4 regions of the Arthrobacter sp. TJ-170 genome follow, and region 4 is predicted to be linked to each of the others. Evidence: riboswitches for the same ligand, from Rfam matches in the RefSeq annotation. Region 4 holds a riboswitch; each other region holds the start of a gene.

Region 1 (3,201 bases), on a different contig from region 4:
GGGTGCGCGGAGGGAAGCCACCGTGAATTCGTCCGGCAGGGACTCGAGGATGCCCATCAGGTCTTCCTCGTTGGCCATGTGACCGTGCAGCAGCACGAGCAGGGGCGTACCCTCTCGCTCATCCTCGGGTTTCGACCAGACAACCACTTGCGCGTTTCCTGGTGGATTTCCAGGTTCAGGGACAATTCCGGAAGCGGACACAGCGGAGCCGTCGGGTGAGAGAGAATTTGTCATTGCTCCATAGTGGCACGGGTCCACGCGGCGCTACTCCAGACAACGCAGGTTGTCCCGAGGCACGGCCAAATAGCGTCGGCTCTTGTGTTGCACCTGGTGCCTGCACTGGACCCCTTTCTGCAGCGCGCCGCCCACGAATCTCGCCAGAAGGGTGGTGGGGGTTCGGCCAGGGTGGTGTAGGTTTGCCGCCGAATGAAGTGATGCCCGGTGCGCCGGCGTCGTCGTGTCCGGCGGACCAGACGCCTTCGGTTTTGAGCATGTGGCGGAGCTTGCACCTGGGTTGGAGGTTGTGCATGGCAGTTTTCCCGCCGTGCGCCCATGGAGTGACGTGGTCGATTTCGCAGGACATCGATGAGCGGTTGCAGCCGGGATGGACGCAGGTGGGGTTGGTGATTCGTACCCAGTCCTGCAGGTGTTTGGGTGGCCGGTACCTGTCCCTGCCGACGCTGAGCACGGCCCCCGTTTCCGGGTGGACCAGAATCCTGGTGAAACTGGGTGCATGCGCGGCGAGGTGGCAATCGGAAGTCAGGACACCATTGACTCGGAACTCACGCGCCGTCGTCGTCGTGGTAGAACGCGGCCTCAAGCGCCGGTTCGAGCTGAGCTATCTCGGTGAGGAACGCATCATGTCCGATTGGTGAGGCGATGGTGTGCACGGCCACGTTGCCGGGCAGGGCGGATGCCAGCTCATGCGACTGGGAGGGCCAGTACAGCCGGTCGGAGGCAACCGCCGCGACGAAGAACTTCGCCGTGGCATCGGCCAGCGCGGTGGTCAGGCTGCCGCGGCCGCGTGCGACGTCGTGGCTCATCAGCGCCTCGGTGAGGATCAGGTAGCTGTTGGCATCGAACCGTCCAACCAGCTTGTCCGCCTGATGGTCCAGGTAGCTCTCCACCTGGTAGCGGCCGCGGCCATGCGGCAGAGGTGACCCGAAAGGTTCCTCAATGCCCTGGGCCGCGCGGCCGAACCGGTGGCCGAACTCGGCCTCCGAGCGGTACGTGATATGTGCGATCCGCCGTGCCAGACCCAATCCGTGCTCCGGACCGGCCGATCCGTAGTAGTCGCCGCCGGCGAACCGCGGATCGAGCCTGATTGCCTGTACCTGAGCCTGCGCGAAGGCGATCTGCTCAGCCGTGCTTGCCGCTCCGCAGGCGATGACGGCGCAGCGCTGAACGCGTTTCGGGTAGGTCACTGCCCACTCAAGCGCCCGCGCGCCTCCCATGGAGCCGCCGAGCACCGAGTGCCATGAGTCAATACCCAGAAGGTCCGCGAGCAGCGCCTCGGCGCGCACGGAATCGCGGATGGTGACGAAGGGAAACCTCGAGCCCCACGGCCTGCCCTCCGGATCGAGCGACGCGGGACCCGTGGACCCGTAGCAGCCGCCCAGCATATTGATGGACACGACGAAGTACCTGTCGGTGTCGATGGTCCTACCGGGACCAACCAGGCCGTCCCACCAGCCGTCTTCTGTTGAATTTCCCCTGGCGACGTGGGAACTGCCCGTGAGCGCGTGCTCAATGAGCACCGCATTGGAGGCGTCCGCGTTGAGGGTGCCCCACGTCTCGTAGGCCAGAACGACGTCGGGCAGGTGCCCGCCGGTTTCCAGCGTGAGGGGGCCGATGGAAAGCCGCGGCACGACGACGCCGTCAACGGACTCCGCCTCGTGGTGCGGTTCCGCTGTGGTGATCCCTGTCAAACCTGCCGCCTTTGTGAATCGCGCTTGCTCCTGCACACCTCGTGCAGGGCCTGGTCGTCACCCGGGGCACCCCACCGCGAGAGGAGGGTTGCCGGACAGTAAGCCGGGGCTGGTGGCGGGAAGGAACCCACCGCACTGTCACTCGTGACCTCGTACAAGAAAACCCGACCAGGATGGGAAAGGGCAAGTATTGTGACTCGCGGTGAAATGGTCCGGCGTTGACTGGGCCGGCGGGAACGCTTGAGTGGGGCCGCCTCCGTCTATGGGCAACGGGCCGCCCCACTCAAGGGGGACGCCCAGTGGGCGTCCCTGCAGGAAACTCCGGCGGTCTCGGAACCGGGCTCCCTGTCCGCTCCACTATCCGTGGCTGACCTTGGGGTTTGCTTGGGCACTTCACCCCGATAGCTATGACTTAGGTAACCCTAAGTCGAGGCGTGCATCACAAAGTGCCAAAATGGGGCCATGCGCCTGGATCATGTGTCTTATGCCTGCGAACCCGACGGCCTGACGGCCACTGCGGACCGGATTTCCGACGCCCTGGGCGTGGAATTCGTGAAGGGTGGAGTACACCCCCGGTTCGGCACCCGCAACATGATTTGCCCACTGGCCAACGGCCAGTATCTGGAGGTTGTCGAGGTACTCGACCATCCTGCGTCGGACAAGGCACCTTTCGGCCAGGCCGTGCGTGCCCGGTCCGAGGCCGGCGGCGGCTGGATGGGCTGGTGTGTGGCCGTTGACGATCTTGCACCTTTCGAAGAGCGACTGGGCCGCAGCGCCGTACCCGGTAACCGCAAGTTCCCTGATGGTCAGGAGCTGACCTGGCAGCAGATCGGCATCAAGGGCCTGATCGCTGACCCGCAGGTTCCCTACATGATCCGCTGGGATGACGGCACGGAGTCCCTCCACCCGTCCCAGGCGCGGCCCGCGTCGGTACGCCTCAGGGCGCTGACCATCGCAGGGTCCGCCGAGCGTGTGACGGAATGGCTCGGCACCCCCGCCAACCACCCCCTGGACGACGTTGACGTGGAGTGGATTGCCCCCAACGGCACACCGGGCATCATGTCGGTCACGTTCGAGACCCCGAAGGGCTCCGTCAGGATCTAGTCAAGGCCTGCCTCGCGCCGAGCTAGTTCCCGATGCCGATGGCAGGGCCGAACAGAGCAAAGCCGACAAAGCCCGCAATGTCGAGGAACGCATGAGCGACCACCAGCGGCATGACCCGTCTGGTGCGCGTGTAGGCGTACCCGAAGATCAGGCCCATGATTACGTTGCC
Region 2 (3,201 bases), on a different contig from region 4:
TCTGAAACTCTCGTAGAAAGATGGGGTGGCGGCTTACGCCCAGCCGCCGCCCCTATTCCTCAAGCCCGGCAAGTTTGAGGAATAGCGGCGCAATAGTTGGCCGCGGTGATGATCTTGTAATGGCAACTGTGCCGGAGGGTAGAAGCCGCTACTCCCCCTACGCCTCTTTCGCTGCACGGAAGCCGGTCTCGAGGTCCGCAAGGATGTCGTCGATATGCTCGAGCCCCACGGAGAGCCGGACCAGCCCCGGGGCCACGCCGGCCACGACCTGCTGTTCGGGGGAAAGCTGGCTGTGCGTAGTGGATGCCGGGTGGATGACCAGGGAACGGACATCTCCGATGTTCGCAACGTGCGAGTGCAGTTCGAGGGCGTCCACAAACCGCTTACCTGCCTCGGCTCCGCCCGCGAGGTTGAACGAGACAATCGCACCGGTCCCCTTCGGGCCGTACTTGCGTCCACGCTCGTACCAGGGGCTTGACGGAAGCCCGGCGTAGGCGACCGATTCGACGTCGTCCCTTGCCTCCAGCCAGCGGGCAACTTCCCCCGCGTTGGCGACGTGGCGTTCCATCCGCAAGCTCAACGTCTCAAGGCCCTGGGAGATCAGGAAGGCGTTGAAGGGCGACACCGCCGAGCCCAGGTCCCGCAGGAGTTGGACGCGGGCCTTGATGATGTAGGACAGGTTGGCACCCAGGGTGCCGCCTTCTCCGAGGTCGCGGCTGTAGACCAGCCCGTTGTAGGTGGGGTCCGGGGTGTTGAAGCCGGGGAAGCGCTCCGGGTCCTTGCCGAAATCGAACTTGCCGGAATCCACTATGACCCCAGCGATCGCCGTGCCGTGGCCGCCAAGGTATTTGGTCGCTGAGTGGACCACGATGTCCGCGCCCCACTCGAGCGGCCGGATCAGGTACGGCGTCGACAGCGTGTTGTCGACGATCAGCGGCACCCCTGCTTCATGGGCAGTGCGGGAAACACCCTCGATGTCGAGGACGTCCTGCCGGGGATTGGACACAACCTCGGCGAAGAAGAGCTTAGTGTTCGGCTGCACGGCGTCGCGCCATTGGTCGAGATTGTCGGGGTCGGCCACGAAGGTGACGGAGATGCCAAACTTCTTCAGCGTGTGCGCAAACAGGTTGTAGGTCCCGCCGTACAGGCTGGGGCTGGCGACGATGTGATCGCCGGCCTCGGCAACATTCAGGACCGCGAAGGTTTCCGCCGCCTGCCCAGAGCTGAGAAGGAGGGCAGCCAGACCGCCCTCCAGGCTGGCGATCCGCTGCTCCACCGCGTCCTGGGTGGGATTACCGATGCGCGTGTAGATGGGCGCCAGCTCAGCCAGCGCGAAGCGGTTCGCAGCGCTCTCGGCGCTGGGGAACACAAAGGACGTGGTCTGGTAGATGGGCAGTGCCCGGGCACCGGTGGTGGCGTCAGGCTCCTGCCCGGCGTGGATCTGGCGTGTTTCGAAGGACCATCCGTTGGACATTCAAGGCTCCTCTACTTTGGGCCCGGCATGCTCGGAGCACCACGGGCCGCGCTTGCCATCCGACCCTTCGCCGGACAGCCGGGTCCTCACCCGGGGCACCCCGCCGCGGATGGAGGGTTGCCGGCCAGCGAGCCGGGGCTTAATGCTGGCGCTCATGACCTGAGGCAAGTGTAGGCAGGCGAACTGTGTTGGGTACCAAGATGACGAAGATGTACCTGTCGCGCGAAGCCCACGTCAGTCGTCCCAAGATCCTTACATGGCGCCCGGGTTAGCTTTTGCTAAGCACGGGGGATGAATCTGGACGGGGGCGCACAGATGTCGCGACTTGTATCCGCGGTTGTGATCGTCTCCCTGCTGGTCGCCGGATACGGGGCTTCGGCTACGGCTACGGCGTCGGCCGAGCCTCCGAGCGCGACCGGAGCACACGATCACGTTCCGGTGCCGCAAGCTGTCGCCACGGAGGCGGGATCGGAGCCCGAAAAGGCCACCGGAAACCTGACCGTTCAGGCCGTCGCAAATGGGTCGCAGGGGTCCTGGGGCCCGACGATCAGCTTCCCGCTTGTCCCGGCTGCGGCGGCGCTGCTGCCGGGCAACAAGCTGCTGACCTGGTCCGCCTACTCTTCCACCACGTATGGCGGGGCCCGGGGATACACTCAGACGTCCATTCTGGACCTCACCACCGGCGAGGTGAGCCAGACCCAGGTATCCAACACCGGTCACGACATGTTCTGCCCCGGGACGTCAATGCTGCCGGACGGGCAGATCATGGTCAGTGGGGGCAGCAACAGCACGAAGACCTCGCTGTACAACCCTGCGACGAACACCTGGACCGCGGGGCCGGACATGAAGATCGCCCGCGGATACCAGTCCAACCTGACCACGTCCACCGGCGAGGTGTTTACCATCGGCGGGTCATGGTCCGGCGGCGTCGGCAACAAGCACGGCGAGGTGTGGTCCGCCGCCGACGGCTGGCGAACGCTGCCGCTTGTGCCGTCCGACAGCATTCTGACCAACGATCCTGCCGGCGAATACCGGTCCGACAATCATGCCTGGTTGTTTGCCGCCCCCGGTGGCCGGGCGTTCCACGCCGGGCCGAGCCGGCAGATGAACTGGATCTCGAGCACAGGCAATGGCAGCATCAGTTCGGCCGGTCTGCGGTCCGATAGCCCGGACGCAATGAACGGCAACGCCGTGATGTACGACGTCGGAAAGATTCTCACCGTGGGTGGAGCGACCGACTACGTGGGCAGAAATGCCACGGCGCGGGCGGACACCATCGACATCAATAACGGACTCACAGTGGCCCGGACCTCGGACATGGCCGTCAACCGGACGTTCGCGAATGGAGTCGCGCTGCCCGATGGCCAGGTGTTGGTGGTCGGCGGTGAGGCCGGTGCTGCTTCGAGGGCCCCAGAAATCTGGGACCCGGAGACCGGACAGTGGACCACGCTCGCCCCGATGGCCACTCCCCGCGCCTATCACAGCGTTGCCCTGCTGCTCCCGGATGGCCAGGTCTTCGTCGGCGGTGGTGGCCTGTGCGGCAATTGCACGACGAATAACTTGAACGGACAGATTTTCACGCCGCCTTACCTGCTGAACGCAGACGGCAGCCCGCGCACCCGGCCGGAAATCGTGTCCGCCCCGGCCTCCGCCACGCCCGGCAGCACGATTGCGGTGACCACTGGAGCGCCGACCACGGAGTTCTCCCTGATGCGGATGGGTACGGT
Region 3 (3,201 bases), on a different contig from region 4:
CCTGCCCAACCGGATCTACCAGGGGCACGCAGGAGAGCCCGAACGCCTGGATGATGACGCCCTGGCGGCAGCCACGGAGCAGGAGCGGGTCGACGCCGGGCTCATCGACTACGCACTAGACCAGGTTCCGGACGCCACCGATCCCCTCCCTGAGGAGGCCTCTGACGAAGCGGACTGGGCACAGCGCGGCCTGAACGAGGAAAGCAATCCCGATTCCTGAGAACGCCGGCCCATAGCGCTCGCCCCGGGGCCCTCGGTCGCTAGGCTGGTGCCCATGACTGTTCTGGTGTTCCTGGACTCCTCCTCCCCCGCCGGCCGGATCGCTGACGCGACGCAGCCGCAGCTCAAGGTCACTGACACCGGGATCACGCGCGGCGACGGCATCTTCGAGACCATGCTCGCCGTCAACGGCGCGCCCCGGAAGCTGCAGGCGCATCTGGCCCGGCTGGCGACCTCTGCCGAGGCGCTGGAACTGAAGGTGCCGCCGTCGGACGCGTGGGAACGCGCCATCGCCACCGCGCTGAAGGAAACCGGCGACGACGGCGAACTGGTGGTCAAACTCGTCGCCACCCGCGGGGAGGAAGGGGCCGGTGCGACCTCCTGGGTGCTGGTCTCACCGCTACCCAAGGGGCTGCGCGGGCAGCGCCTCTCGGTACTCCTCCTGGACCGCGGTTATGACAGCACCGTCGCGCAGCGCGCGCCGTGGCTGCTGATGGGGGCCAAGACTCTCTCCTACGCGGTGAACATGGCCGCCCTCCGCTACGCCCGCTCCCACGGCGCCCACGACGTCATCTTCACCTCCACCGACGGCAAGGTGCTCGAAGGCCCGACGTCGACGGTCCTGATTGCCCGGGTGACCGACGGCGTCAAGCAACTCATCACACCGCAGCTGGAGAGCGGGATCCTGCCCGGAACGTCGCAGGGGGCCTTGTTCGCGACCGCCCGTGATGCGGGCTGGGAACTCGGTTATGGCCCACTGGTGCCGGAGGACCTGTTCAACTCCGAGGGCGTCTGGTTGATTTCGAGCGTCCGCCTGCTCGCCGAAGTCGGGTCGATTGACGGGAAGCCGGTCACGGTGTCTCCCGAGTTGACCGCCGAACTCGGAGCCCTGGTGCAGGCAGTCTCCTGAACCGGAACATATAGCGCACGCGCAGGCGTTACCGCACATTACGGCACAGCGTGGCAGACCGGGTTACCGGTGCTAGGTTCAATCCGGAGTAACGAGCGCCAGTGCCAAGCCCTGACTTGCTGGCCGGCAACCCTCTTTCACGGCGGGGTGCCTCAGGTGACTACTCGGCACACCGATCAGGATCCACGATCACCAGCGTGCACAGCGTGAGGAGACACAGTGTCACAGCATTACACCCCCCATCAGCAGCCAGGCAACGGCTACGCCGGAGACATCACGCCGCGCGAAGCGGTGGAACGCGTCAGCAAGGGCGCCGTCCTCGTGGATGTCCGCACAGTCGAGGAGTGGCAGACCGTCGGCGTCCCTGACCTCACCGATGCCGGGACCGTCCCCCTCTTCCTGGAGTGGAACCGTTCCGACGGCACCCGCAATGTCTCCTTCCTCAACCAGCTGAACGGCCTCAAGGGCAGGGAACTGCTGTTCCTCTGCCGCTCGGGCGTCCGCTCGGTTGCCGCGGCGCAGAGTGCAACGGCTGCCGGGCACACCGCCTACAACGTGCTGCACGGTTTCGAGGCGAACGGCGGCTGGCGCTCCAGCGGCCTTGCGACCACCGCCCACGCCGAATCCGGTACCCCTGAATCCGGCAGTGCCGAATCCGCGGCTGCCAGTCGGGCCAACGGGCAGGGCGACGCCGGTGAGTGAGTCCACGCCGTCGTCGTTCTCTCCGGCAGCGGGTCGGGAGCCGATCGCCGGCAACGGTGGCTACCCCCGGATCCAACGGCCGGACGACGACACCGCCGCCTGGTCGCCCGACACCCTCGCCGTCCGCGGTGGGCTCGCACGGTCCAATTTCGAGGAAACGTCCGAGGCCCTCTTCCTGAACTCGGGATTCGTGTATTCCTCCGCGGCTGCGGCGGAGGCCGCGTTCACCGGCGACGTCGACCGCTTTGTCTACTCCCGGTACGGCAACCCCACAGTCGCCATGTTTCAGGAACGACTGCGTCTTCTTGAAGGAGCGGAAGCGTGCTTCGCCACCGCCAGCGGTATGTCCGCCGTCTTCACCGCGCTCGGAGCGCTCCTGGCTGCCGGCGACCGCGTAGTCGCCTCCCGCAGCCTGTTCGGCTCCTGCTTCGTCATCCTGAATGAAGTCCTCCCGCGCTGGGGCGTGGAGACGGTCTTCGTGGACGGCTGGGACCTCGACCAGTGGGAAGAAGCGTTGAGCGTCCATACCACCGCGGTGTTCTTCGAATCCCCTTCGAACCCGATGCAGGAAATCGTCGACATCCGGGCAGTCGTGGAACTCGGCCATGCCGCGGGCGCGCAGGTCGTCGTGGACAATGTCTTTGCCACACCGCTGTTGCAGCGGTGCACGGAACTGGGTGCCGACGTCGTTGTCTATTCCGGCACCAAGCACATGGACGGCCAGGGCAGGGTCCTGGGCGGCGCAATTCTCGGCCGCAAGGAATTCATCGAGGGTCCGGTGAAGACCCTCATGCGGCACACCGGTCCGGCCCTGTCCTCCTTCAACGCCTGGACCCTCCTGAAGGGACTCGAGACGCTCTCCCTGCGGGTCAACCACTCCTCGTCCTCGGCGCTGACCCTCGCCCGCTGGCTGGAAGCTCAACCGGCAGTGACCTGGGTGCGCTATCCCCTGCTCGAATCTCACCCGCAGTTCGATCTCGCCGCTGCCCAGATGACGGCCGGTGGCACGGTGGTCACATTCGAACTGGACGCCCCCGAGGGCCGGGCGAAGGAGCGGGCGTTCGCACTGCTCGATGCGCTGGACATCATCGACATCTCCAACAACCTTGGCGATTCGAAGACACTGATCACCCACCCTGCCACCACGACCCACCGTGCTATGGGTGCTGAAGGGCGCGCGGCCATCGGGCTGTCGGACGGCGTTATCCGGCTCTCGGTGGGTCTTGAGGACGTAAGTGATCTTCAGACGGACCTCGGCAAGGCCCTCGCCGCAGGCTGAATCTGGGATTCAGCTGTGAGTTCGACCGCACATTGAACCATTCGGGGTAGTTCGAGCGTCTTCCCGGCAGAGGGGTCGAGTGGCCACTTCC
Region 4 (3,201 bases):
AAAGGGCTTTGGATTCATCGCTCCTGACGACGGCGGCGCTGACGTCTTCGCTCACTTCTCCGCAATCAACTCCGGCGGCTTCCGCTCGCTCGAGGAGAACCAGAAGGTCAGCTTCGAGACCACCCAGGGACCCAAGGGCCCCCAGGCTGAGAACATCTCCGTTCTCTAACTCTTAGTTTTCAAAGGAAGGGACATCGGCTATCGGCCGATGTCCCTTCCTTGCGTTAAGACCGCAGTCAGCGGGCATCGCCCACGTGCAAGGGCACTCAACGCCCCGGGCATCAGGCCTCCCGCATCTGCGCGTCCCGAGGATATAGGTTGAACAGTATGAACCTCCAGAGCTACAACGATGACCTTCGCCTTGCCCATGTGATGGCCGATTCCGTCGATGACCAGACCATGTCCAGGTTCAAGGCGTTGGATCTGGCGGTTGAGACCAAGCCGGACTACACCCCGGTTACCGATGCAGACAAGTCAGCGGAAGAGGCAATCCGCGGACAACTCTCACGCGCCCGCCCGCGGGATGCCGTGCTCGGCGAGGAATTCGGGAGCAGCGGCGCGGGCTCGCGGCGGTGGATCATCGACCCGATCGACGGCACCAAGAACTTTGTCCGTGGAGTGCCGGTGTGGGCCACACTCATCGCTCTGGTGGATGAGGGCCGCCCCGTCGTCGGCGTCGTCAGCGCTCCCGCCCTCGGGAAACGGTGGTGGGCAGCAACCGGGACGGGAGCTTTCACCGGCAAGTCGCTGGCCGCCGCAACACGCCTCCGGGTCTCAAGCGTGTCTCGTCTGGAAGATGCTTCACTCTCCTACTCGAGCCTGTCGGGATGGAAGGAACGCGGCAACCTCGATGAATTCGTATCTCTCACCGAATCGGTCTGGCGTACACGGGCCTATGGTGACTTCTGGTCATACTGCCTCGTCGCTGAGGGCGCTGTGGACATCGCGTGTGAGCCTGAACTCAACCTGTACGACATGGCCGCCCTGGTACCGATTGTTACGGAAGCCGGTGGCCGGTTCACATCATTGGAAGGCGCGGACGGGCCCTTCGGCGGCAACGCGCTCGCAACCAACAGCACCCTGCATAACGATGTCCTGAAGATGCTCAACCCTTCGCTGGACGATCTGCTCCAGGAGAATACGGGTGCCTGACGTAGCCGCGTAACAAAGCGAGCGGAGGGTCCGGACTGTCTTATTCTGGACTCATTGGTCACGAGTGCCAGCGATAAACCCCGGTTTGCTGGCCGGCAACCCTCCTTCCGCGGTGGGGTGCCCCGGGTGACGACCAGGCCGTTCCAGAAAAGTGGTTCGGCAAGCGCGGGGCCTCCCTTGGCAGGTCCCTTGAGACCACTATGGGGTTAACTTCCGTGAGCAATGCACTTCTAGAGAGCACCAGCGAACTATCCGCGGCACCGCTTGCATCCGTGTTGGGCGCTGAACTGCAGGCGCCGCTGGTTGACGGCACCGCTGTCCGCTACGTCAATCTGGACTACGCCGCTTCGACGCCGGCACTGCAGCAGGTCAATGACTACCTGCAGAGCGTTCTGCCCTACTACGCCAGCGTTCACCGGGGCGCCGGATACGCATCCCAAATTTCAACGTCGCTGTACGAGAATGCACGGAAGACCGTCCGGACCTTCGTCGGCGGTCGTGAAGACGACGCGGTCATCTTCACCCGAAACACCACGGACTCCCTGAATCTCCTGGCAGGTTGCGTACCTGGAGACGGCGAGGTCCTTTACCTCGACCTGGAACACCATGCCAATCTCCTGCCCTGGCTGGGCCGCCCCCATCGCGGACTCGTCGCCGCCGACACGATAGAGGCGACGTTTACCGCTGTGGAGGAGGTGCTGGCTTCCGGGGGAATCAACCTGCTTGCCGTAACCGGTGCCTCAAACGTGACCGGTGAGGTTCTGCCCATCAACCGGCTCGCCGCCCTCGCCCATGCTCATGGCGCACGCATCGTCGTCGACGCAGCCCAACTGGCACCGCACCGACGGATGGATATCGGGCATGACGGCATCGATTACGTCGCTTTCTCCGGACACAAGCTGTATGCACCGTTCGGCTCCGGAGTTTTGGTCGGCAGGCCTGACTGGCTTGACGTCGGAACACCCCACCTTGCCGGCGGCGGCGCCGTGAAGGCGGTGAAGGTCGATTCAGTTTCCTGGACAACCGGCCCTGCACGGCATGAAGGCGGGTCGCCGAACGTCCTGGGCGCAGCAGCGCTTGCCCACGCGACGGAGGTTATCGCAGCCCTGGACGCGGAAGACTGGCTCCGCCATGAATCAGATTTGCGAAACGCCCTGGTGGACGGGCTCTCCGCCCTTACCGGCGTCACCGTACACCGCATCTTCTCCGACAGCACCGACGCAATCGGTGTAGTGAACTTCTCCGTCCACGGTTACGACGCCGGCCTCGTCGCCGCCTACCTTTCCGCGGAGCATGGCGTGGGGTTGCGGGACGGGAAGTTCTGCGCCCACCCGCTGCTGAAGCGCCTGGGCCTGCCATCGGGATCGCTGCGCGCAAGCTTCGGGCTTGGATCGCGGCAGGACGATGTCGACAGGCTGCTCACCGGCCTCGCCTCACTCATCCGGGATGGGCTGGGAACCGACTATGTTGTCGACGCAGGGCGTTGGGTACCGGCTGTCGAGACCCGTTCCTTCCCGGATTGGGCTCCGCACACTCCGGGAACTGCGGGCGCAGCACCCTGCACAGCTGACTGATGGCGCGCTGACACTCCCGTTTCCCGAGCAGTCGAGACCGGGTGATTTAATTGACGGGTTCTGATCAAGTATCGACAGGAGCTATCGTCATGGGCGTTGGGGGTCCGCGCCTCGCTGAGCACCGCCGTCGTGAGTTGGCTCGGGGCTATCTGCAGGACAGTGAGCGCTATGAGCGCGTCCGTCCGGGGTATCCCCCGGAATGTGTGGACTGGCTCGTCCCGCGGGATGCACGGAGCGCTGCCGATATCGGGGCGGGAACAGGAAAGTTCACTAGGGAGCTCATCCACCGTTGCCCTGAGGTGACGGCGATCGATCCGTCGGAGGACATGCTCTCCGTCCTAGGACAGCAGCTCCCGGCGGTGGAGAAAGTTCAGGGCACGGCCGAGGCATCCGGTCTCGGCACTGCGAGCGTTGATGTTGTTTCAATCGCCCAGGCCTGGCACTGGTGCGACGCGGCGTCGGCGAGCGCGGAAGC

Evidence for each region. Region 4 has a riboswitch for S-adenosylmethionine ahead of AC4D1W_RS05045 (aminotransferase class V-fold PLP-dependent enzyme). Riboswitches for the same ligand answer to the same signal wherever they lie in the genome.
Region 1: it holds a riboswitch for S-adenosylmethionine, as region 4 does, so the genes downstream of both, metX (homoserine O-acetyltransferase MetX) here and AC4D1W_RS05045 (aminotransferase class V-fold PLP-dependent enzyme) in region 4, are expected to answer to the same signal.
Region 2: it holds a riboswitch for S-adenosylmethionine, as region 4 does, so the genes downstream of both, AC4D1W_RS15285 (bifunctional o-acetylhomoserine/o-acetylserine sulfhydrylase) here and AC4D1W_RS05045 (aminotransferase class V-fold PLP-dependent enzyme) in region 4, are expected to answer to the same signal.
Region 3: it holds a riboswitch for S-adenosylmethionine, as region 4 does, so the genes downstream of both, AC4D1W_RS09755 (rhodanese-like domain-containing protein) here and AC4D1W_RS05045 (aminotransferase class V-fold PLP-dependent enzyme) in region 4, are expected to answer to the same signal.

What each region holds. Positions count from the first base shown of each region.
Region 1 is NZ_JBZCNL010000001.1:685,065-688,265, reverse strand. It holds gene AC4D1W_RS03215 (alpha/beta hydrolase) at 1-234, opposite strand, end outside; gene AC4D1W_RS03210 (HNH endonuclease signature motif containing protein) at 176-688, opposite strand; gene metX (homoserine O-acetyltransferase MetX) at 783-1,928, opposite strand; SAM riboswitch class IV at 1,944-2,078, opposite strand; gene AC4D1W_RS03200 (VOC family protein) at 2,391-3,032, shown strand; gene AC4D1W_RS03195 (CPBP family intramembrane glutamic endopeptidase) at 3,055-3,201, opposite strand, start outside.
Region 2 is NZ_JBZCNL010000009.1:58,042-61,242, reverse strand. It holds gene AC4D1W_RS15290 (GMC family oxidoreductase) at 1-5, shown strand, start outside; gene AC4D1W_RS15285 (bifunctional o-acetylhomoserine/o-acetylserine sulfhydrylase) at 158-1,474, opposite strand; SAM riboswitch class IV at 1,518-1,634, opposite strand; gene AC4D1W_RS15280 (galactose oxidase-like domain-containing protein) at 1,790-3,201, shown strand, end outside.
Region 3 is NZ_JBZCNL010000004.1:225,022-228,222, forward strand. It holds gene AC4D1W_RS09745 (hypothetical protein) at 1-220, shown strand, start outside; gene AC4D1W_RS09750 (aminodeoxychorismate lyase) at 275-1,129, shown strand; SAM riboswitch class IV at 1,217-1,342, shown strand; gene AC4D1W_RS09755 (rhodanese-like domain-containing protein) at 1,349-1,831, shown strand; gene AC4D1W_RS09760 (O-succinylhomoserine sulfhydrylase) at 1,902-3,110, shown strand.
Region 4 is NZ_JBZCNL010000002.1:228,734-231,934, forward strand. It holds gene AC4D1W_RS05035 (cold-shock protein) at 1-169, shown strand, start outside; gene hisN (histidinol-phosphatase) at 328-1,152, shown strand; SAM riboswitch class IV at 1,209-1,324, shown strand; gene AC4D1W_RS05045 (aminotransferase class V-fold PLP-dependent enzyme) at 1,353-2,726, shown strand; gene AC4D1W_RS05050 (class I SAM-dependent methyltransferase) at 2,816-3,201, shown strand, end outside.